DNA from 4 places in the Metabacillus sp. RB-C-LZQ-3-1 genome. Region 2 is predicted to be linked to each of the others. Evidence: riboswitches for the same ligand, from Rfam matches in the RefSeq annotation. Region 2 holds a riboswitch; each other region holds the start of a gene.

Region 1 (5,360 bases), on a different contig from region 2:
GTGTATATTTTAGTTGATTCTGATGATGCTGGTGACCGGTTACGCAAACAATTCAAACGAGAATTTCCAGAGGCATCCCACCTCTATATTGACCGGGCTTACCGTGAGGTTGCAACAGCACCTGATCATCATGTTGCATCAGTTTTACTTAGTGCTAATATAGATGTAAATGCTAAATTTCTTTAGAAGGGTGCAAAAAAATTAGAGTTATGATTGAGTGGAAAGAAAAAGAGCTAATGATACCGAATAAAGGTATTAAAGTAATATACTTATTTACCCCAATGTGCGGTACTTGTCAGGTAGCTAAAAAAATGCTGACTGTTGTAGATGAGTTACTGCCAAATCTGGATATTTTTTCCTTAAATTTGAATTATTATCCAGAAGATGCGAAAGAATTAGGAATAGAAAGTGTACCATGTTTGCTTATTTTTGAAGACGGGAAAATAAGGGAAAGGGTATATGCGTTTCAGTCGGTAGGACATCTTTACGACCTTTTAAAACAATATAATAGATAAACTGACATATTTCTTGGGAAATAGTGAAATTCTCTAAGCAAGGGCAGAAACTGTCGAGTTTTATTTAAAGGATTCTTCCGATAATCAATGAAGTTAGTAAGTAACTTATTGATAGCGGGAGGATTTTTTTATGTTAATTTCTGATTTTATCACTGGCATAAATAAAGCAGAATTTATAAAACCAATCTTAATAAATAGAGTTCTAGTAGTTGAAATTAGGGCTAAACATAAGTCAAGCTATTATCTTGAACTATCTTCAAATGGGTCAAGTTTGTTAGCTGTTCCTCCAACAAAGGTAGATTTTCTTATTGAGGGAGAAGAGCAGGATTTAGAGGATATGGTACAAAATAAAATTAGCTTAAAGCAATTAATTTCACTTGGAAGTATTTCAATAAAAGGGTCATATCGTGATTTTCTAAAGATTGAAGCACTCTTTAAATTAATTTAAAAAACTTATTGATAGAAGGCTTGTCGTAATAGAGTTTAACCGATTACAATGAAATTAGTCTAAAAAAAAGAATCCTTCATCATGTGTTTACACCTACTTGTAGACAATTCAGAGCTGTACTATAGGGGAGGAACAAAGATGAGTGACAAGCAATATCGGCAAGAAACATTAACAATTCACGGTGGACTTAAAAAAGATGAAATGACAGGTGCAAGGTCTGTACCAATTTATCAATCTAACGCTTATGTTTTTGATAATACTGAACATGCGGCTAACTTATTTGGATTGAAAGAGCCTGGTTATATTTACACAAGAATACATAATCCTACTGCAACTGTTTTTGAGGAAAGAATCGCCCAGCTTGAGGGAGGAGTTGGCAGTTTAGCCGTAGCAAGTGGAATGGCAGCGATTACATTGTCGGTGTTAAATCTCGCAGGTACCGGTGATGAAATTGTATCGGCCTCAACTTTATATGGTGGAACATATAATTTATTTGCTGCAACTTTACCTAAATATGGAATTAAAACAACTTTTGTAGATCCCAAAAACCCAGAAAATTTTCGAGCTGCCATTACTCCAAGAACGAAAGCAATTTTTGCTGAGACGATCGGAAATCCAAGCTTAGATGTACTTGATATCGAAGCTGTAGCAGAGATTGCTCATGAAGCAGGGATTCCGTTAATTGTTGATAACACGTTTGCCACACCTTACCTTTGTAAGCCAATTGAACACGGAGCTGATATTGTTGTCCATTCCGCCACAAAATGGTTGTTAGGTAATGGGACAACACTAGGTGGTGTAATAGTAGATGGAGGGAAGTTTGATTGGAATAACTCTAAGTTTCCTGGATTTATAACACCAGATCCAAGCTATCATGATATAGTATATGCTGAAGCATTAGGTGCCCAAGCGTTCATCGTTAAGGCGAGAGTTCAGTTGTTGAGAGATATGGGACCTGCTATTAGTCCATATAATGCATTTCAATTTACTCTAGGTCTAGAAACTCTCCATGTTCGAATGAAAGAGCATGTATCAAACGCAAGAAAAATGGTCGAATATCTAGATAATCACCCAGCTGTTGAATGGGTTTTATATCCTGAAAACCAGAACCATCCTGGAAGAGAGTTGGCTGCAAAATATCTTCCAAAAGGCGCAGGGTCTATCATCGTTTTTGGTATTAAAGGTGGCAGAAAAGCAGGGGCTTCATTAATAAATTCAGTAGAATTGTGGTCACATGTGGCAAATGTGGGGGATGCAAAAAGTTTAATTATTCATCCGGCAAGTACAACACATCAGCAGTTAAGTGATGAGGATTTGAAAAAATCAGGAGTTACAGAAGATCTGATTCGATTATCTGTTGGAATTGAACATATTGATGATCTAATTGAGGATCTTGAACAAGCAATTGATAAAACCACAGGCATAAGAAGCTTTGAACAAGTAAATATGTGAATTTAACTAATAGGATGATAAAATTTGTGTCATCCTATTTTTTTTGCTTAGAATTTGTTTGTTTTTATAAAAAACTTGTTATAAAGCTGAATTTTTCAAATTTTATAATAACTTATTTTTAATTGACACCAATTTTCAACACATGATACAATCACACTCGTATTTAAAATTCGACCTATACTGAATGACTTAATATAATAGATGAAACTCTTATCAAGAGAGGTGGAGGGAAGTGCCCGACGAAGCCCGGCAACCATCAACATTGTTGAAATGGTGCCAATTCACGCAAAGCAGATGCTTTGAGAGATGAGAGAAAGGATTCTTTCGCGCCTTTCTGCTCATTTGGTAGAAAGGTTTTTTAATACTATCAGAATTATGAAAATATATGAATGATAGTATAAGAAAAACGATGGGATTCGCCAAGAGGACTTGGTGATAAGCAAAGTTTTTCTCATAAGTTTTTCAAATACTTAACCTAAATTTTAAGTAATTAAGAAAGAAGGTGACAAGATGATAACATTATCAAATGTTAATAAAATATATGAAACAAAATCAGGCCAAGTTAAAGCAGTTAATAATGTGAATCTAAACATTGAGAAGGGTGAAATCTTCGGAATTATCGGATATAGCGGTGCGGGTAAAAGTTCATTAATACGTTTATTAAATGGGCTGGAGAAGCCGACGAGTGGTGAAGTAAAAGTAGCTGAAAGCAGAATCGATTCGATTTCAGGTGCCAATCTTCGAAAAGCACGTTTAGAAATTAGTATGATATTTCAGCATTTTAATTTATTATGGTCAAGAACTGTCCGAGAAAATATTGCATTTCCGCTAGAAATTGCTGGTGTGAAAAAAGCTGAACGATTGAAGCGTGTAGATGAGTTAATAAAGCTTGTTGGTTTAGAGGGACGTGAAAATGCTTATCCGTCACAATTAAGTGGAGGGCAGAAGCAACGTGTAGGAATTGCAAGAGCTTTAGCAAATAACCCAAAAGTTTTATTATGTGATGAAGCTACGTCTGCTTTGGATCCTCAAACGACGGATTCTATCTTAGACTTACTAGTTGATATTAATAAGCGTCTGGGCTTAACTATAGTTCTTATTACCCACGAAATGCATGTCATCCGTAAGATTTGTCATCGAGTTGCAGTTATGGAAAATGGCGAGGTTGTGGAACAAGGTAATGTTTTAGATGTTTTCAAAAACCCACAAAAACCAATTACAAGAACCTTTGTTAAACAGATATCAGAACCTGATGAGACGAAAGAAGCAGTCGAGCACTTATTAAAGTCATATGATTCAGGAAAAATACTGCAGCTCACTTTTGTTGGTGAGGGAGCAGAAAGACCGTTAATTACTAATATTATTAGAAACTTTGAAATCGAAGTAAATATTCTTCAAGGGAAAATTTCACAAACCCAAAATGGATCATATGGGTCATTATTTTTACATGTAGATGGAGACGAAGAAGAAATCAACCGTACTGTAGCATTTATTAAAGAGCAACAAGTTGAAGTGGAGGTGCTGGCAAATGCTTGAACAGTTTCTTCCAAACGTGAAGTGGGAAAAGGTATGGGAAGCAACATATGAAACAACTTATATGACAGGTATTTCTGTTATCGCGACCTTTTTCATCGGAATTATTCTAGGGCTTCTTTTATTTTTAACATCAAAGGGTAATATATGGGGTAACAGTGTTTTTAATACGATTCTATCTGGAATCGTTAATATTTTCCGTTCAATCCCATTTATTATTTTAGTTATTTTACTTTTACCTTTCACAAAAATTGTTGTTGGTTCAATCCTTGGTGCAAATGCCGCTCTTCCAGCATTAATCATTGGGGCAGCTCCTTTCTATGCGAGAATGGTAGAACTGGCTTTAAGGGAAGTGGATAAAGGAGTCATTGAAGCAGCCAAGTCTATGGGGGCAAAAACATCTACTATTATGTGGAAGGTCCTTTTACCAGAATCCCTTCCAGCGTTAGTATCTGGTATCACTGTTACGGCTATTGCGTTGGTAGGGTATACGGCAATGGCAGGAGTTGTTGGAGCCGGCGGATTAGGTGACCTCGCTTATCGTGAAGGATTCCAACGTAATAACTTTGAAGTTACGATTGTTGCGACAATCTTTATCTTAATTATTGTATTTATTATCCAATTTATTGGAGATATATTAGTCAAGGCTATAGATAAACGTTAGGAGGAAAACACAATGAAAAAATCCTTATTATCCATTGTATTTACGATTTTTGCTGTCCTATTAGTTGCTTGTGGTGGCGGTGAAGATAATGCAACTCAAGAAACAACCGAGGGTAACACTGAACAGGAAACCAAAGTTCTAAAAGTCGGGGCTACAACAGTTCCACATGCTGAAATCTTAGAAGAAGCAAAACCATTGTTAGAAGAAAAAGGTATTGAGTTAGAGATTGAAGAGTTCTCTGATTATCCATTAATTAATCCTGCACTTGCAGAGGGTGATCTTGATGCAAACTACTTCCAGCATGTACCTTATTTAGAAAATGCAATCAAGGAAAATGGCTTTGAATTAGAAAATGTTGGAGCAATCCATATTGAACCATTCGGTATTTACTCTAAAGAATATAAAGCTCTTGAGGATCTCCCTGAAGGTGCGAAAATTATCATGAGTAATAACGTTGCTGAAATGGGACGTGTATTAGCACTACTTGAAGAAAAAGGGCTAATTAAATTAAATCCTGATATCGAAAAAATCAATGCTACAAAAGATGATATTGTAGAAAACGAAAAAAATCTTGAAATTGATGATAGTGTTGCACCAGAAATGCTTGCAAGTGCTTTTGAAAACAATGAAGGTGATGCTGTTATTATCAACGGTAACTATGCATTAGCAGCGGGTTTAAATCCAGCTGAAGACGCAGTTGCTCTTGAAGCGGGCGAAAATAACCCTTATGCAAACATCATCGTTGTTC
Region 2 (5,360 bases):
GCTTTATTATATATCGGAAATTATACAAGCCTTTTACCTCCAATAACACCACAGTTTGCGGTTGGAACTTCCATTATCATTTTAATTGTGACAGGTCTTTCTTCAACAATTGCGTACATGAGGCAAAAAGCGGTCTATTTTAAAGCAGGGTTGATCTTTTTTATTGGCAGTGGGCCTGGAGCTTATGTAGGAGCTCTTGTAAATAAAGCAATCGAACTGAATCTTTTTTACATATGCTTTGGTCTATTTATCATCCTCATTTCTATTCTGTTAAGTATTCAAAAATATTTGGAGCCTAAATCAAAGCAACTAGGTTCTGTACAAAATTTTGAAGATGAACATGATGTCCATCATGCATTATATTTTCACCCTATTTTAGCGGTTGTGATCGCTTTTTTTGTTGGGATATTGTCTGGTTTATTTGGAATAGGAGGAGGTTCCCTTATGGTACCAGCAATGCTGCTATTTTTCCGATTCCCAGCTTCAGTTGCAGTAGCTACTTCAATGTTTATGGTGTTTTTATCATCGATTATTGGTTCGATTGCACATATTCAACTTGGTAATGTCGAGTGGCCATGGGTATTGGGATTGGCACCAGGAGCTTGGATTGGTGCTAAGCTTGGGGCTTATGTCAATCGTCGACTCAAAGATGGAACAATTATTTTGATCTTAAGATTGATTTTAGTTGTGGTAGGGATCCGGTTGATTTTTCAAGGGGTATAAATATTGTAAGTTTTTAAATTCCTTTAGGGCTTATCCTTAAAGGATTTTTTAATATCAATACAAAACATCACAAAAATAGATAAATACTATTAAGAACGGACAGACTATAAAATAATAATTTACATATGAAAATGAAAAACCTCAGTTAAAGCTTTAGTAGGAGGGAAAAAAGTGAAGGTAGGTTTAATCGGTTTAGGTAAGATGGGTTTAAATATTAGTAAAAATTTAATTGACCACGGCCATGAAGTTGTTGCGTTTGATATTAATGAACAAGCCGTTGATGAGATTAAACAATATGGAGCTCAAGGTACATCTAATTTAGAAGAACTAGTACAATCACTTGATAGCCCTAGAATTGTATGGTTCATGGTCCCACATAATGTTGTTGATCAGGTTATTAATGACTTGAAACCACTGCTCTCAAGCGGGGATATCGTCATTGAAGCGGGAAATTCCCATTATAAAGAGTCAATGCGTCGATATGATGAGTTTAAAGAAGTAGGTGTTAGCTACCTGGATTGTGGGACGTCAGGCGGAATGGAAGGCGCTCGAAATGGAGCAAACTATATGATCGGCGGGGACAAGGATGCCTGGGAAATTGTTGAACCAATCTTCCGTGACACCGCAGTTGAAAAAGGATATTTATATACAGGAAAATCAGGTAGCGGCCATTTCTTAAAAATGGTTCACAATGGTATTGAATACGGTATGATGGCAGCGATTGGGGAAGGATTCGAGGTCCTTGAAAAAAGTCAATTTGATTATGACTATGAGAAAGTCGCAAGAGTATGGAGTAATGGCTCTGTCATTCGATCATGGTTAATGGAACTAACCGAAAATGCATTCTCGAAAGATGCTAAATTAGATGAAATAAAAGGGGTTATGCACTCTTCCGGTGAAGGAAAATGGACTGTAGAGGAGGCCCTCGATCTTCAAACAGCAACACCTGTTATTGCACTATCATTAATGATGAGATATCGCTCTCTGGAAGCAGATACGTTTACTGGTAAGGTGGTTGCAGCATTAAGGAATGAGTTTGGCGGACATGCAGTGGAAAAAAAGAAGTAATAAAAATGAGAAACATTCAAATCCCGGTATACCAACGTAATGGTATACCTTTTTTTAATACTTTGCATTTACCCTATGGTCATACTTCTCCCTTATACGTTTTATATCTTCTCTTGGCGGGAGGCCGAACATACGGGAATATTCACGGCTGAACTGTGATGGACTTTCGTAACCTACTCGAAATGCGACATCAGCAGCATCTTTTGACTCGGATAATAATAGGCGTCTTGCTTCCTGTAGTCTTAGTTGCTATTGGAATTGAATCGGTCTCATAGCAGTGATCTCTTTAAAGTGCCTATGTAACGAAGAAACACTCATATTTGCTAATTCGGCAAGTTCCTCAATTCGAAGAGAGCGGTCAAAGTTATTCATGATATGGTTAATAATGTCTCTGATACGAGAGGTTTCGCTTCCTAATAAATGGTTGATGATTTATAAAAGTGGTTGGACGGAAAAATATTAGTATGGAAAAATTAACCTCAAATGTTTGACAATTTACTTTTATAAGGTGTATAGTGATTATATTAACTTAATAGTTTGATAATTTCTTATCAAGAGAGGTGGAGGGACTGGCCCTTTGAAGCCTCGGCAGCGGACTTTTATAAGGTACTGTGCCAATTCCAGTAGCATTTTGCTAGAGATAAGAAGAGATAGGTATATTGTTGTTGGTGATCCCCTCTTCTTATTTTAGAAGAGGGGTTTTTGATTTTTTTTGAGGGATGTTATTCTCTACAGTTAAATCGATAGGGTGTTAATCTATCTTTTTTTCCTAGTTTACATAGATGGATAGGTTAACGATATACATAAGAAGGTTATGCTGTAGGTATTAATTTCAACTATATTTTAAGGGAGAGAGATTTATTATGACAAAAACATTAGTAAAAGCTCCATTTAGAGCAGACCATGTAGGAAGTTTATTACGTCCAGAGAGAATTCATAGGGCAAGAAAGGAATTTCATGAGGGGATTCTTTCTGCTCAACAATTACACGATATTGAAACAGAGGAAATCAAAAAAGTAGTAGACAAGCAAATCGAAGTAGGATTAAAAGCAGTTACGGATGGTGAGTTTCGACGCAGATTTTGGCATACAGACTTTTTAGAGCATCTATATGGTGTCGAGGGCTATGTGCCAAGCCATGGATTTAAATTTAATGGTGAAGAAACGGAAAGATACGATGTTCGTGTTATTGGGAAAATTTCATTTAACCCGGATCATCCACATATTAAGGAGTTTATTGAATTTAAAGAAATCGTAGGGGACCGTGCAGTTGCAAAACAAACAATTCCTAGTCCAAATCAGTTATTTAATGCCGGTATCCGTAATCTGGACATTTATCCAGACATTGAAGATTACACAAATGATGTCATTCAAACATACCGTGATGCAATTAAAGCATTTTATGATGCCGGCTGTCGTTACTTACAGTTAGACGATGTGTACATTGCTGGTCTGAATGCACCTGAAATTCCATTCAATGATAGCGGCTATTCACGTGAAGAATTAATTGATTTAGCATTACGTGTTGTAAATGGAGTTTTAGAAGATAAACCAGAAGATCTCGTTATCACAACTCATCTTTGCCGTGGTAATTACCGTTCAACCTGGGCATTTGAAGGCAGCTACGCTAAAATCGCTCCAACATTATTTGCCAAGGAAAAGGTAAACGGATTTTTCTTAGAATATGATGATGATCGTTCAGGAGATTTCAAGCCTTTAGAACACATCCCAAATGGAGGACCTCAAGTCGTTCTTGGTGTTTTCACATCGAAATATGGTAAGTTAGAGGATAAAGAAAACATTAAAGCTCGTGTAGAAGAAGCAACAAAATATGTACCATTAGAGCAATTATGTATTAGTCCACAATGTGGCTTTGCTTCTACTCATCATGGAAATATCCTAACAGAAGAAGAGCAATGGGAAAAGTTAAAGTATATCGTAGATATTTCCAAAGAGATTTGGGGATAATAAAGAAAGCGAACATCACCACTCGATGTTCGCTTTCTTTATTATGATTCAATTTTATAGTAATATTAAAAGCTATTTAGAACTTACATATAATCATAAACAGAATCTTCAAAATAGAGCCAGTGATAATATTCAATTTGTGCATCTGACATTTCTGAAATTTGTTTTTCACTGAATTTTTGTTTGTCTAATAAATTTTTCACTTTTGAATCTCTGGCTACTTTGCTCATTTTAAATCCTCCTTATGTATGAAAACCAAGAATAAATCTATTGTTGTAAACGCTTTCTTTAACTTCTTGATTTTATTATATATCTCAAATTGAGATAAAACAAATATCAATTTGATATGATTTTTCGAAAACTAATATAGAATTGTTATTTATCGTTAAAGACAACTGTGGATATATTAAAAAAACTTGTCTTTCGGTAAAAAATAATGGCGATTTTATGGTCATATAAAAAATCGCCTTTGGCTTTTTACCAAGGCGAATTTTGATAAATTCTCTCCAATTAATAAAACAATCATTTCATCCCATAAAGTCCATATTTAATAAGATCATTAATGATTTCAGCCATTTCCTTTGGTGATTTATCCATTCCATTGTTAAGCCATGTCTTGGTTGCATAAATGCTCCCGCTTATAATGAATGTGCTTAAATACTCAGAGAGATCGTCACTCATATGTTTATCAGTTTTAAAGTTTTTCATAAAGAAATCCTGGGCAAAAATCATTACTTTCTTTTGAAATGTCGTGTCTATATTTTCGTTGAGGAGAGTTTGGCATACTTCATGCTTAGAAGCGAAGTATTCTAACAACTTTTCGATCATCTGGCGATCATCTTCATCTTTTTCAAAGTTACATTGGCTTAGATAGCCGGTCATATCGTTAATAATTTCGTTTTCGATTTTGTCAAGAAGATCAAATTGATCGGTGTAATGGGAATAAAACGTAGATCGATTAATATCAGCTTGTTCACAAATCTCCTTAACTGTAATGGTAGAAATCTGCTTTTCCTTTAGATGCTTCATAAGACTATCCTTTAAGACCATTTGCGTATATTTTTTACGACGATCTAGCTTTGAAGCAGACATAGTCATCACCTTTTTCATTTGCGATTTCCAACACTTTTCATGAATGTGTTGTTCAAATAACGGATGTATCTAAACTGATTGTTGAATAGCCAACACCGTGTCAATATAATGATAGAGTGAACAAGAAAATATAGCAAGAGAGGGTGGAAATTTATAAATATCACAACACATATTATTAAACACAAAAAAGCAGTTGTTATCACTTTCATGATCCTTAGTATCATCTGCTCTCTAGCAACATTAACTGTATCGGTAAACTATGATATGACAGATTACTTGCCAGAGGATGCTCAGTCAACAATCGCGATGGAGATTATGGAGGAAGAGTTTGAGGGAAGTGTTCCGACGAATCGGGTCATGATCAATGATGTGACCATCCAGGAAGCTCTTGCTTTTAAAAAGGAACTGGCAGCCATAGATGGTGTATCAGATGTTACATGGTTAGATGACGCGATTGATATAAAAGCTCCACTCGAAATGGCTGATGAAGAGGTTGTTGAAACCTATTAT
Region 3 (5,360 bases), on a different contig from region 2:
GAGCTAGATTAAATAAAAAGGAAAGTCTAAAAGTAATCGTATATCCAAATGGTTTGTTAGAGGAATAATATTTTTAAGAAATAAGTTCTGAATGAATCTGGAGGACTGATGAGCAGCTATAGTCTTTATAAGCATGAACTACTCACAAATCACTATCATCCAACAGTAAATGCATATTATTTTAAGCAATGGGAAAGTCATTACATGGATTTTCATACTCATAATGAAGTAGAAATCATGTATGTGATTAGTGGTCAATGTGTTGTAGAAGCGGAACATGAAATGATTCAAATGAAAAAGGGAGACGTAATCTTATTAGATTCAAACGTTCCACATCGTTTGCTTGTTGAGAAAGGTAGTCCCTGTCGGATGTTGAACATCGAGTTTACTTTTGTTCCGAAAAACGGAAGCTTTCCATCGATTAAGGAGTTAACGGAACACTCCGTTATCTTAGATCGATTCTTACGATTAAAGCGGCCATATGTGGTGGTTAAAGATCCAAATGAGATTTATCATTCTTTAAAAAATTTAGTTTTAGAACTTGATAAAAGAGAATCCTCTCAAGAACCTATGATGTATTTATTATTTTGCCAGCTTTTAATACAACTTGCTAGAATGATTGTTCAAAAGGATGAAACTGATCGGTCCAAACAACATCTGCAATTTAATATATATGTGAAAAAAGCAGTTGATTATCTTCATCAAAATTATGATCGGGATATTCAAGTGAAAGATGTGGCCCTAGCGGTTAGCTTACATTCAGGATATCTACATCGTATATTTAAACAGCAAATGAATTGTACCATTATGGATTATTTAACTAAGTTAAGAATCCAAAAAGCTAAAATGCTATTAAAAGAAACAGAGATACCAGTGATCGAGATATCACAATATATTGGTGTTAATAGTCGTCAATATTTTAGTATGTTATTTAAAAAATACACTGGCCAAACTCCTAATGGATACAGAAAATTAGTGAAAAAATCGATAGAAAAATTTAATGGCTAAAAACAGGATAATCTGATAAATTGTCCTGTTTTTTATTTGATTAGTTCAGGTGGTGATTTTTAAATAAGTTAGGATTTTTGACACCTAATTTTAGAAGAAAGTTATAATCTTGCAAACGTAATCAATTAACTGTTGATAAAATGATTTTAAGAATGATGCAAGGGGGAGTAATCATACATGTCATTTAAAATTTCTTTTATCGGGGCAGGAAGTATTGGTTTTACTAGAGGACTTTTAAGGGATTTGTTAACTGTTCCTGAGTTTCAAGAAATTGAAGTATCATTTACAGATATTAATGCCTCAAATCTTAAAATGGTTACAGAGTTATGTCAAAGAGATATTGATGAAAATGGATTGGAAATTAATATTCACTCAACTACAAATCGCAGGGAAGCATTAAGAGGATCTAGATATATCTTTTCAGTAGTAAGAATCGGAGGACTCGAGGCATTTCGGCAAGATGTCGACATACCTCTAAAGTATGGAATTGATCAGTGTGTTGGAGATACATTGTGTGCCGGTGGAATTATGTATGGTCAACGTGGCATTGCAGAGATGTTAGAGATTTGTAAGGATATTAGAGAAGTAGCAGAGAAAGATTGTCTATTATTAAATTATGCCAATCCAATGGCTATGATAACCTGGGCCTGCAATACATATGGTGGTGTTCGGACAATCGGACTTTGTCATGGAGTTCAAGGAGGACATCGGCAAATTGCAGAAGCTTTAGGATATAAAAAAGAGGAAATTGATATTATTTGCGCTGGTATCAATCATCAGACTTGGTATATTAGTGTGAAACATAAGGGAGAGGATCTAACAGGTCAGATACTGGAGGCTTTTGAACAACATCCTGAGTTTAGTAAAACAGAAAAAGTGAGAATTGACATGCTAAAGAGATTTGGCTATTACTCTACTGAATCTAATGGACACTTAAGTGAATATGTCCCTTGGTATCGTAAACGCCCAGATGAGATAAATGAATGGATTGATTTAGGTTCATGGATAAACGGGGAAACAGGTGGATATTTACGTGTCTGCACAGAGGGAAGGAATTGGTTTGAATCAGATTTTCCGAATTGGATGAAGGAGCCTGCACTTACATATAAACAGGAAAACCGAAGTGAAGAGCATGGTTCATATATTATCGAAGGTCTTGAAACAGGAAGAGTTTATCGCGGGCATTTTAATGTTGTGAATAATGGAATTATTTCTAACCTTCCTGATGATGCGATTATTGAAGCACCAGGGTATGTCGATCGAAACGGAATAAATATGCCGCATGTAGGAGATCTTCCTCTTGGATGTGCTGCTGTTTGTAATGTAAGCATTTCCGTCCAGCGTTTAGCGGTAGAAGCTGCTGTTAAGGGAGATGATCTGCTTTTACGTCAAGCGATGATGATGGATCCGCTAGTTGGTGCAGTATGTAATCCGAAAGAAATATGGCAAATGACTGATGAAATGTTAGTTGCGCAGGAAAAATGGTTGCCTCAATATTCAAAAGCGATCTTGGAAGCAAAAAAACGTCTAAATACTCAACCTCGGATACCTACAAAGAATTATACAGGAGCAGCTCGGTTAAAAGTAAAAACGGTAGAAGAAATGGCTGAAAATAGAGAAGATGCAAACAAGAATGCGAGTGCAGCAGATAAAGCAAAGGTACGTCCCTCTTCGGTAGGAGAATTATAATCGTTCACCTGTTAGATCAATGATCTAGCAGGTTTTTTGCATTTAAACAACTGTAATTCTTAGATTTCTTTGTTTAATAAATTTAGTAATCTATCATCTTTCTTTGCCACATTATCCTACGAAAACACCCTACTTTAAAAATTCTTTTTGACAGTTTTCATTTCTCATGCTAAGATGACTATTAAATTCAAAACATAAATAATTATCTAAAAACTCTTATTCAGAGAGGTGGAGGGACTGGCCCGATGAAGCCCGGCAACCATTCAACGATAATTTGTTGAAAAGGTGCTAATTCCTGCAAAGTTATTGCTTTGACAGATAAGAGGGGATTTCAAGATGAAGACCTCTCTATTTATGATAAAGAGAGGTCTTTTTTGCTTTTAGAACATCATCTTAAAAATTACATATCAAATGTATCAGGTGCTGTGTGATTCGATCATAGCTTAAAAGGGAAGCCCGGTGAAAATCCGGCACGGTCCCGCCACTGTAATGAGGAGCAACTTATCAATTACCACTATTTCAAAATGGAATGGGAAGGGATAAGAAGCAATGAACCTAAGTCAGGAGACCTGCCTGTTATATGCGCTTGTACCTACGGATGTATAGGGAGGAGTGAGGAATACGTGTTGAGAAAGCCAGAATGTCTCAACTCTAGTTAGCTATGCGTATGAATCTCTCTTTTCTAATTTGAAAAGAGAGATTTTTTAGTTTGGGACAAAAAATAAAGATTAGAGGAGTGTAGGAAGATAATGACACAAATAAAAAGTTCAAACTTAGGCTATCCACGTATTGGGGAAAAACGCGAATGGAAAAAAGTGCTTGAACAATATTGGGCAGGCAATCTTGATCAAGACAAATTTTTAAAGCAAATGGAAGAGATCCGACTTCAACATCTTAAGAAGCAAAAAGAACAAGGAATTGATCTAATTCCAGTTGGTGATTTTAGTTTATATGATCATGTACTTGATACAGCAGTTATGTTTGGTCTAGTACCAAAGCGTTTTGATTATCATGGCGGACCTGTTTCAATCGAGACATATTTTGATATGGCAAGAGGGAATAAAGATGCGGTTGCTTGTGAAATGACAAAATGGTTTAACACAAATTATCATTACATTGTTCCGGAATTATATGATGTCGAACCTCAACTTGTTGAAAACCGTCCTCTCCAATATTATAAAGAAGCAAAACAAAAGCTTGAAATAGAAGGAAAACCAGTAATCTTAGGTCCTGTTACCTTTGTAAAGCTTTCAAAAGGATATAAGAAGTCTGAATTTCATTTATTGGTCAAAAAATTTGTCACAATTTATGCTGACATTTTACAGCAATTACAATCAGAAGGTGTAAGGTGGGTTCAAATCGATGAACCGATTTTATCTACAACTATTACGGACGTTGAAGTTGAACTATTCCAAGAAGTCTATCAACAGTTACATGAAGCAGCACCAAATGTAAAGGTGATTTTGCAAACATATTTTGACCGAATTGATTATTTTAAAGAGGTATGCTCTCTGCCAGTTCAGGGGATTGGGCTAGATTTCGTTCATGATGGAGGATATCATCTCTCTGCAATAAACCAATATGGTTTTCCTTCAGATAAGGTGTTAGCAGCAGGAGTGATCAATGGACGTAACATATGGAGATGCAATCTTGAAGAAAAGATTTCACTCATTACAGAATTATCGGAGTTTGTTTCAAGGGATCGTTTAATCTTACAACCATCATCAAGTTTGTTACATGTTCCAGTCACAGTAACTAATGAAGAAACACTAGATAAAGTTCTGAAAAATGCATTATCTTTTGCTGATGAAAAAATAAATGAAGTTGTTCTACTGACAAAAGGAATGAATCATGGAATTGAAACTGTACAAAAAGAGATCGACTCAAGCACATCAGCTATTCAAGCATTAAACAAATCAACATTTCGAAACAACGCAGAAGTTCAGGATGCTACAAGAAATATTCATTTATATAAAGCGGAGCGGAAAGCTGATTTTTCTGTTCGTCAGGAGATTCAAAAAAAGACTTTTCGATTACCCCTCCTTCCAACGACAACAATTGGTAGCTTCCCGCAGACAAAAGAAGTAAGAAACCATCGTCTAAAGTGGCGGAAAGGTGAGTTAACCGATGTGGAATATGAGGAATACATTAAAGCAGAGATTAAAAAATGGATCGAAATTCAGGAAGAACTGGACTTAGATGTTTTTGTCCATGGAGAATTCGAACGAACAGATATGGTGGAATACTTTGGTGAAAAGCTAGCTGGGTTTCAATTTACAAAATTTGGATGGGTGCAATCATATGGCTCACGATGTGTGAAACCCCCGCTTATCTACGGTGATGTAGATTTAAAGCAATCCATGACTGTTAAAGAAACTGTCTATGCCCAGTCATTAACATCAAAACCCGTTAAAGGAATGTTAACAGGACCTATTACGATTCTAAATTGGTCATTTGTCCGGGATGATATATCACGCTATGATGTGGCAAATCAAATTGCACTGGCGCTTAGAAAAGAGGTTGAAAGTCTCGAGGAGAATGGGATTCGAATGATCCAAGTTGATGAGCCAGCGATTAGAGAAGGGCTGCCATTAAAGCAAGAAAACTGGGAAAGTTATCTTAATGCAGCAGTATATGCATTTAAGCTTGCCACATCCTCAGTT
Region 4 (5,360 bases), on a different contig from region 2:
CATGGTAAATTAGAAAATGTTTAATCGTTTTATTCTTTCAACTGCTTCTTTAAGTCTTACTTCTGTTGTTAATAATCCAACCCTAACATACCCTTCACCAAATTCTCCAAACCCAACACCAGGAGCTACGACAACATGAGCATTCTCAAGCAAATAATCTGAAAAAGCCTGTGAAGATTCAAATTGACTTGGGACTGGGAGCCATGCGAAAAATGATCCGGCTGGTGCAGTTACTTTCCACCCAATTTCATGACAAGCAGATATAAGTGCATTTCGTCTAGACTCGTACATAGCATTTAGTTCCTTAACGCATGTTTGCGGGCTTAAAAGTGCATGTGCAGCTGCTTCTTGGATTGCGCTAAATACACTCACATACATATGATCCTGTAACAAATTAAGTGCCTCTATTACAGACGGATTACCGACAGCAAACCCAATTCTCCAACCTGCCATATTATAGGTTTTTGAAAATGTGTAAATTTCAATTCCGACATCTTTTGCTCCATTCGTCTCCAAGAAGCTCACCGGCCTTTTTCCGTCAAATCCAATCGCGCCATACGCGAAATCATGAACAACACAAATATCGTGTTTTTCTGCAAACTGAACAGTCTCTTCAAAAAACTCTTCGGTTGCCGTTGCCCCAGTAGGATTATTCGGATAATTAATAAACATCAATTTCGCTTTATCGATCACTTCTTTTTGCAGGCTTCCGTAATCTGGTAAAAATTGATTTTCCTCTAATAATGGCATGAGTTCCATTTTTGCACGAGCTAATTCCACTCCAGACCAATAATCAGGATAACCAGGATCTGGTACAAGCACAACATCTCCTGGATTCAACAAACATTGCGGAACTTCTACTAGACCTGCTTTTCCTCCAAAGAGAATGGCTACTTCTGACTGTGGGTCAATATTAACTCCATATTCTCTTTTATAAAATGTAGCGACCGCTTCCTTCAAAAATGATTGGCCACGAAACGGTGAATATTTATGATAGTTTGGATTTTTTACTGCTTTTTCCATTGCTTCAACAATATGTCCCGGTGTTGGCTGATCGGGATTCCCTTGACCTAAATTAATGACATCGTGACCTTGCTCAATTATGTTATTCACTTTTGCAACAAGGCTCGCAAAAAACTGCTTCGGTAATGTATTTAATAATTCCGATTGTTCAAATATTTTCATTTTCGACACCTTCTCAAAAAATTCTTGAAATTCTAGTCACAAATCATATATTGTTAGTAACAACTTGTAAAGTAAAAAATTTTAAAAATGAAGGTGTGAACCAAATGAAACCTATCATTACGTGTATTCAATTAGATATCAAATTCGGTGATCCGGACTTAAATTACCAACAAGTTGAAGAGAAGATTGCCTTAGCTGTAAACCGGGAAAAATCAACGACGATCGTTCTGCCAGAACTATGGACAACAGGATATGATCTGACACGATTAGATGAAATTTCTGATCAAAATGGTGAGAAAACAAAAATGTTTTTAAGCGGCCTTGCACAAAAATATTCTGTTCACATCGTTGGCGGTTCCATTGCTAAAAAAAATGAAGGTCACGTCACAAATACAATGTTTATTGTCGACAATACTGGTCAAGTTATCCACGAATATAGCAAACTTCATTTATTCAAACTGATGGACGAGCATCATTACTTAACAGCAGGAAGTGAAAAAGGACTATTTGAACTTGGCGGAATAAAAAGTGCGGGTGTTATTTGCTATGATATTCGTTTCCCAGAGTGGATTCGTACTCATACAACCCAAGGTGCAGAAGTGTTATTTGTTGTAGCAGAATGGCCAATGCCCCGTCTACATCATTGGAAAACACTTCTACTCTCAAGAGCGATAGAAAACCAATGCTATGTTGTGGCATGCAATAGAGCAGGCACTGATCCTAATAATGAATTTGCGGGACATTCCATTATCATTGACCCTTGGGGAAATATCCTAGCTGAGGCAGATGAAAATCCAGGCATGATATCAACTGAATTGGATATTGAGTTAGTTAAGCAAGTTCGCAGTCAAATTCCAATCTTTGATGATCGTCTTCCTGAATATTATTAGAAAATGGCGAAGGCGCTTAGCTTAGTATTAGGCGACAAGTATAGGAGAAGCAGGAATAGAAGGTGTTCTTTACCTTCAATTTCTTATAGTCAAAACATTGGTTTTTTACTACTACCCTTAAATTAAATACATTTTGATCACACAAATAAATTCACAAATATTTAGGCAATTCTATAGATTTTCTATTGACAAAATCTTAGGAACATTGATAATATGCTAATCAAGCGTTATATTTTTCTAGGAAAGCATTAAAACCTAAATAAAATAAAAAAATCTATTATTTTTAAAAATAATCTCTTATCAAGAGTTGGCAGAGGGACTTGGCCCAATGACGCCGCAGCAACCGACCGTATTTCAACCGTTATGAAATAAATCTGGTCTATGACCAGTAGGGCACGGTGCTAATTCCACCAGAAAGGAAACTTTCTGAAAGATGAGAGGTGCGAAGCTATGACTTCAAGCCTCTTTCAATCTGGAAAGAGGCTTTTCTTATTTTAGAAAAGCCTCCAATCATAATATTACTTGGAGGTCATTCAAATGTGCGCAAATAAAAAATCTTCAGCTTATGAACCATTAAATGAAAACGGAGCAATCGCTTTAGCAAAAAAGCTGCAGCTTTTTGATGAGAACAGTCAATTAACTTGTAATGAAATAGGGGACGGGAATTTAAACCTAGTTTTTAAAGTGACACATAATGAAAATGGTGAAAGCATCATCATTAAACAGGCTTTACCGTATGCAAAGGTTGTTGGTGAAAGCTGGCCATTAACGTTAGATCGTTCAAGAATCGAGACAAATGCTCTTCTTAAGCAAGCAGAATTTGTTCCACAATATGTACCAAAAGTGTTTTATTCAGATGAATCCCTTGCCATCACCATTATGGAAGATCTGTCACACTTACAAATCGCTCGAGCTGCTTTGATAGAAGGTAAGGACTTACCACTTTTATCTCAACATATTGGAGAATTTTTAGCTAAAACATTATTCTATACATCTGATTATGGGGTAAATCAACATTATAAAAAAGCTTTGGTCAAACAATTCATTAACCCTGACCTATGTAAAATAACAGAAGACCTTGTCTTTACAGATCCCTTCTTTGATCATGAAACAAATGAATATGAGACAGAACTTCAACAAGATGTGGAAAAGCTTTGGGAAGATCAAGCCTTAAAATTAGAAGTAGCAAAGTTAAAGCAGCTTTTTCTAACAAAGGCTGAAGCACTCGTTCATGGTGACCTACATACGGGTAGTATTTTTGCCGATGAAAACGAAACAAAAGTTATTGATCCAGAGTTTGCTTATTTTGGGCCTATTGGTTTTGATGTGGGGCAAGTATTTGCTAACCTTCTCTTTAATGCACTAGCTCGTGATCCAGAGAATCAAGAAGTCATTTATAACCATATTGAAACAACGTGGAATGTATTTGTGGCAGAATTTTCTCTAGCATGGAACAAAGATGCCCTTGAAATTTTCACCAAAGTAGATGGCTATTTAGAATATGTTTTAACTGAAATATTTGAAGAAGCCGTTGGATTTGCCGGTTGCGAAATTATTCGTCGTACAATCGGATTAGCACATGTTGCTGACTTAGATACAATCGAACCACGTGAAAGAAGAATTGCAACAAAGCAGGTTGCTCTCTCTTTAGGAAGTGAATTAATCAAAAACCGAAAATCGATTACATCTCCAAAGCAATTTAAAGAATATGTTAAACAAACCGCCGTACAAGTCAACTAATGAAATAGCAAACTAAAGGAGTTTTTATAAAAATGACTGCACAAAATTTCGTTATACCTCGTTCTGTTCTTTGGAAGGGTGAGTATATTTCATTATTAAATCAACAAAAAATCCCTAAGGTTACTGAATACCTCGAACTAAAAACAGTTGAAGATGTTTGGGAAGCTATTCAGTCTTTAAAGGTTAGAGGAGCTCCTGCAATCGGCATTACTGCAGCATATGGTTTAGCATTAGCAGCTAAGCTTGATTCTTCACATACTTATGAAGGTTTTCTTCGTAATCTAGAAAAACATCGTAATTATCTAGCTAGTTCAAGACCAACAGCTGTAAACCTTTTTTGGGCATTAGATCGATTGATGAATAGTGTTAAAGAAGTAACAGATATTGATAAGGCAAAGGCAACACTCCTAAGCGAGGCAAAAGCAATTGAAGCTGAAGATGAACAAGTATGCCAATCAATTGGTGAACATGCTCTATCTGTTTTTAAAGATGGAGATCGAATTATGACGATTTGTAATGCAGGTTCTATTGCAACCGCTAAATATGGAACAGCTCTCGCACCTTTTTATCTTGCAAAGGAAAAGAATATACATTTAAGTGTATTTGCATGTGAAACCAGACCTGTTCTTCAAGGAGCTCGCCTCACCACATGGGAGCTGATGCAAGCAGGTGTTGATGTCACATTAATTACGGATAATATGGCGGCACACACTATTAAATCAAAGAACATCTCTGCAATGATCGTTGGTGCTGATCGAATTGCTGCTAATGGTGATACAGCAAATAAAATTGGAACCTTTAATCTTGCACTACTCGCAAAAGCCTTTAACATTCCGTTCTATGTAGCAGCACCATTATCAACGTTCGACATAGCCATTACAGACGGAAATCAAATACCAATTGAAGAACGTCACTCAGAAGAAATTACGCATATTCATGGAGTTCAAGTAGCCCCAGAAGGTGTAAAAGTATTTAATCCAGCATTCGACGTCACACCGAATGAATTAATTGCTGGGATTATTACTGAAAAAGGTATTTTAACTGGTGATTATACGAAAAGTATTTCAACATTATTCCAAAAGTAACTAGTAAGTGAAAGTTTGTTGCGAAGTCCTAACAATTCTAAAATAAGATAAAAAGAACAAAGTGTTCACTCCTGTCTCGTGCCACTTTGTTCTTTTTGATTATCTTACAATCAGTTTTCGGGATTTTTTTGAAGAAGATTGCTTTTTTCTTGCTCTGTTAAGACGTGTAGCTTTGACAACAGAATAGAATAAAAATACACTTTTTGATAACGTTTGTTTGGCCAAAACATATGACTTGCCCCTTTCTTTACCTTACGCAACTTTTTTCTCTTAATGACATAATATGTTACGAAGTCAATAATGTGACAAGTCATGAGTTACTCTTGAAATAATACCTTTTCATGAGTTAGCAAAATAGCTTTTAACTCGGTTTTTGTCCCAGCATATCCCGTTAACTTTTTGTTTTTACCAATGACTCGGTGACATGGAATCAAAATAGGAAGTTTATTTGCTTTATTTG

Evidence for each region. Region 2 has a riboswitch for S-adenosylmethionine ahead of AC4GZ8_RS02115 (5-methyltetrahydropteroyltriglutamate--homocysteine S-methyltransferase). Riboswitches for the same ligand answer to the same signal wherever they lie in the genome.
Region 1: it holds a riboswitch for S-adenosylmethionine, as region 2 does, so the genes downstream of both, AC4GZ8_RS24600 (methionine ABC transporter ATP-binding protein) here and AC4GZ8_RS02115 (5-methyltetrahydropteroyltriglutamate--homocysteine S-methyltransferase) in region 2, are expected to answer to the same signal.
Region 3: it holds a riboswitch for S-adenosylmethionine, as region 2 does, so the genes downstream of both, metE (5-methyltetrahydropteroyltriglutamate--homocysteine S-methyltransferase) here and AC4GZ8_RS02115 (5-methyltetrahydropteroyltriglutamate--homocysteine S-methyltransferase) in region 2, are expected to answer to the same signal.
Region 4: it holds a riboswitch for S-adenosylmethionine, as region 2 does, so the genes downstream of both, mtnK (S-methyl-5-thioribose kinase) here and AC4GZ8_RS02115 (5-methyltetrahydropteroyltriglutamate--homocysteine S-methyltransferase) in region 2, are expected to answer to the same signal.

What each region holds. Positions count from the first base shown of each region.
Region 1 is NZ_JBZFLI010000029.1:160-5,519, reverse strand. It holds gene AC4GZ8_RS24620 (toprim domain-containing protein) at 1-186, shown strand, start outside; gene AC4GZ8_RS24615 (thioredoxin family protein) at 210-515, shown strand; gene AC4GZ8_RS24610 (SCP2 sterol-binding domain-containing protein) at 646-963, shown strand; gene AC4GZ8_RS24605 (O-acetylhomoserine aminocarboxypropyltransferase/cysteine synthase family protein) at 1,102-2,415, shown strand; SAM riboswitch class I at 2,623-2,728, shown strand; gene AC4GZ8_RS24600 (methionine ABC transporter ATP-binding protein) at 2,926-3,951, shown strand; gene AC4GZ8_RS24595 (methionine ABC transporter permease) at 3,944-4,612, shown strand; gene AC4GZ8_RS24590 (MetQ/NlpA family ABC transporter substrate-binding protein) at 4,625-5,360, shown strand, end outside.
Region 2 is NZ_JBZFLI010000001.1:380,087-385,446, forward strand. It holds gene AC4GZ8_RS02100 (sulfite exporter TauE/SafE family protein) at 1-723, shown strand, start outside; gene gnd (phosphogluconate dehydrogenase (NAD(+)-dependent, decarboxylating)) at 895-1,791, shown strand; partial or broken gene AC4GZ8_RS02110 (helix-turn-helix domain-containing protein) at 1,846-2,205, opposite strand; SAM riboswitch class I at 2,337-2,438, shown strand; gene AC4GZ8_RS02115 (5-methyltetrahydropteroyltriglutamate--homocysteine S-methyltransferase) at 2,655-3,758, shown strand; gene AC4GZ8_RS02120 (BH0509 family protein) at 3,842-3,988, opposite strand; gene AC4GZ8_RS02125 (TetR/AcrR family transcriptional regulator) at 4,281-4,868, opposite strand; gene AC4GZ8_RS02130 (efflux RND transporter permease subunit) at 5,058-5,360, shown strand, end outside.
Region 3 is NZ_JBZFLI010000002.1:141,965-147,324, forward strand. It holds gene AC4GZ8_RS04080 (NAD(P)-dependent alcohol dehydrogenase) at 1-68, shown strand, start outside; gene AC4GZ8_RS04085 (AraC family transcriptional regulator) at 109-1,008, shown strand; gene AC4GZ8_RS04090 (alpha-glucosidase/alpha-galactosidase) at 1,186-2,697, shown strand; SAM riboswitch class I at 2,911-3,022, shown strand; cobalamin riboswitch at 3,099-3,288, shown strand; gene metE (5-methyltetrahydropteroyltriglutamate--homocysteine S-methyltransferase) at 3,447-5,360, shown strand, end outside.
Region 4 is NZ_JBZFLI010000006.1:163,735-169,094, reverse strand. It holds gene AC4GZ8_RS11870 (pyridoxal phosphate-dependent aminotransferase) at 10-1,185, opposite strand; gene AC4GZ8_RS11865 (carbon-nitrogen family hydrolase) at 1,149-2,075, shown strand; SAM riboswitch class I at 2,370-2,515, shown strand; gene mtnK (S-methyl-5-thioribose kinase) at 2,613-3,815, shown strand; gene mtnA (S-methyl-5-thioribose-1-phosphate isomerase) at 3,848-4,900, shown strand; gene AC4GZ8_RS11850 (methylated-DNA--[protein]-cysteine S-methyltransferase) at 5,218-5,360, opposite strand, start outside.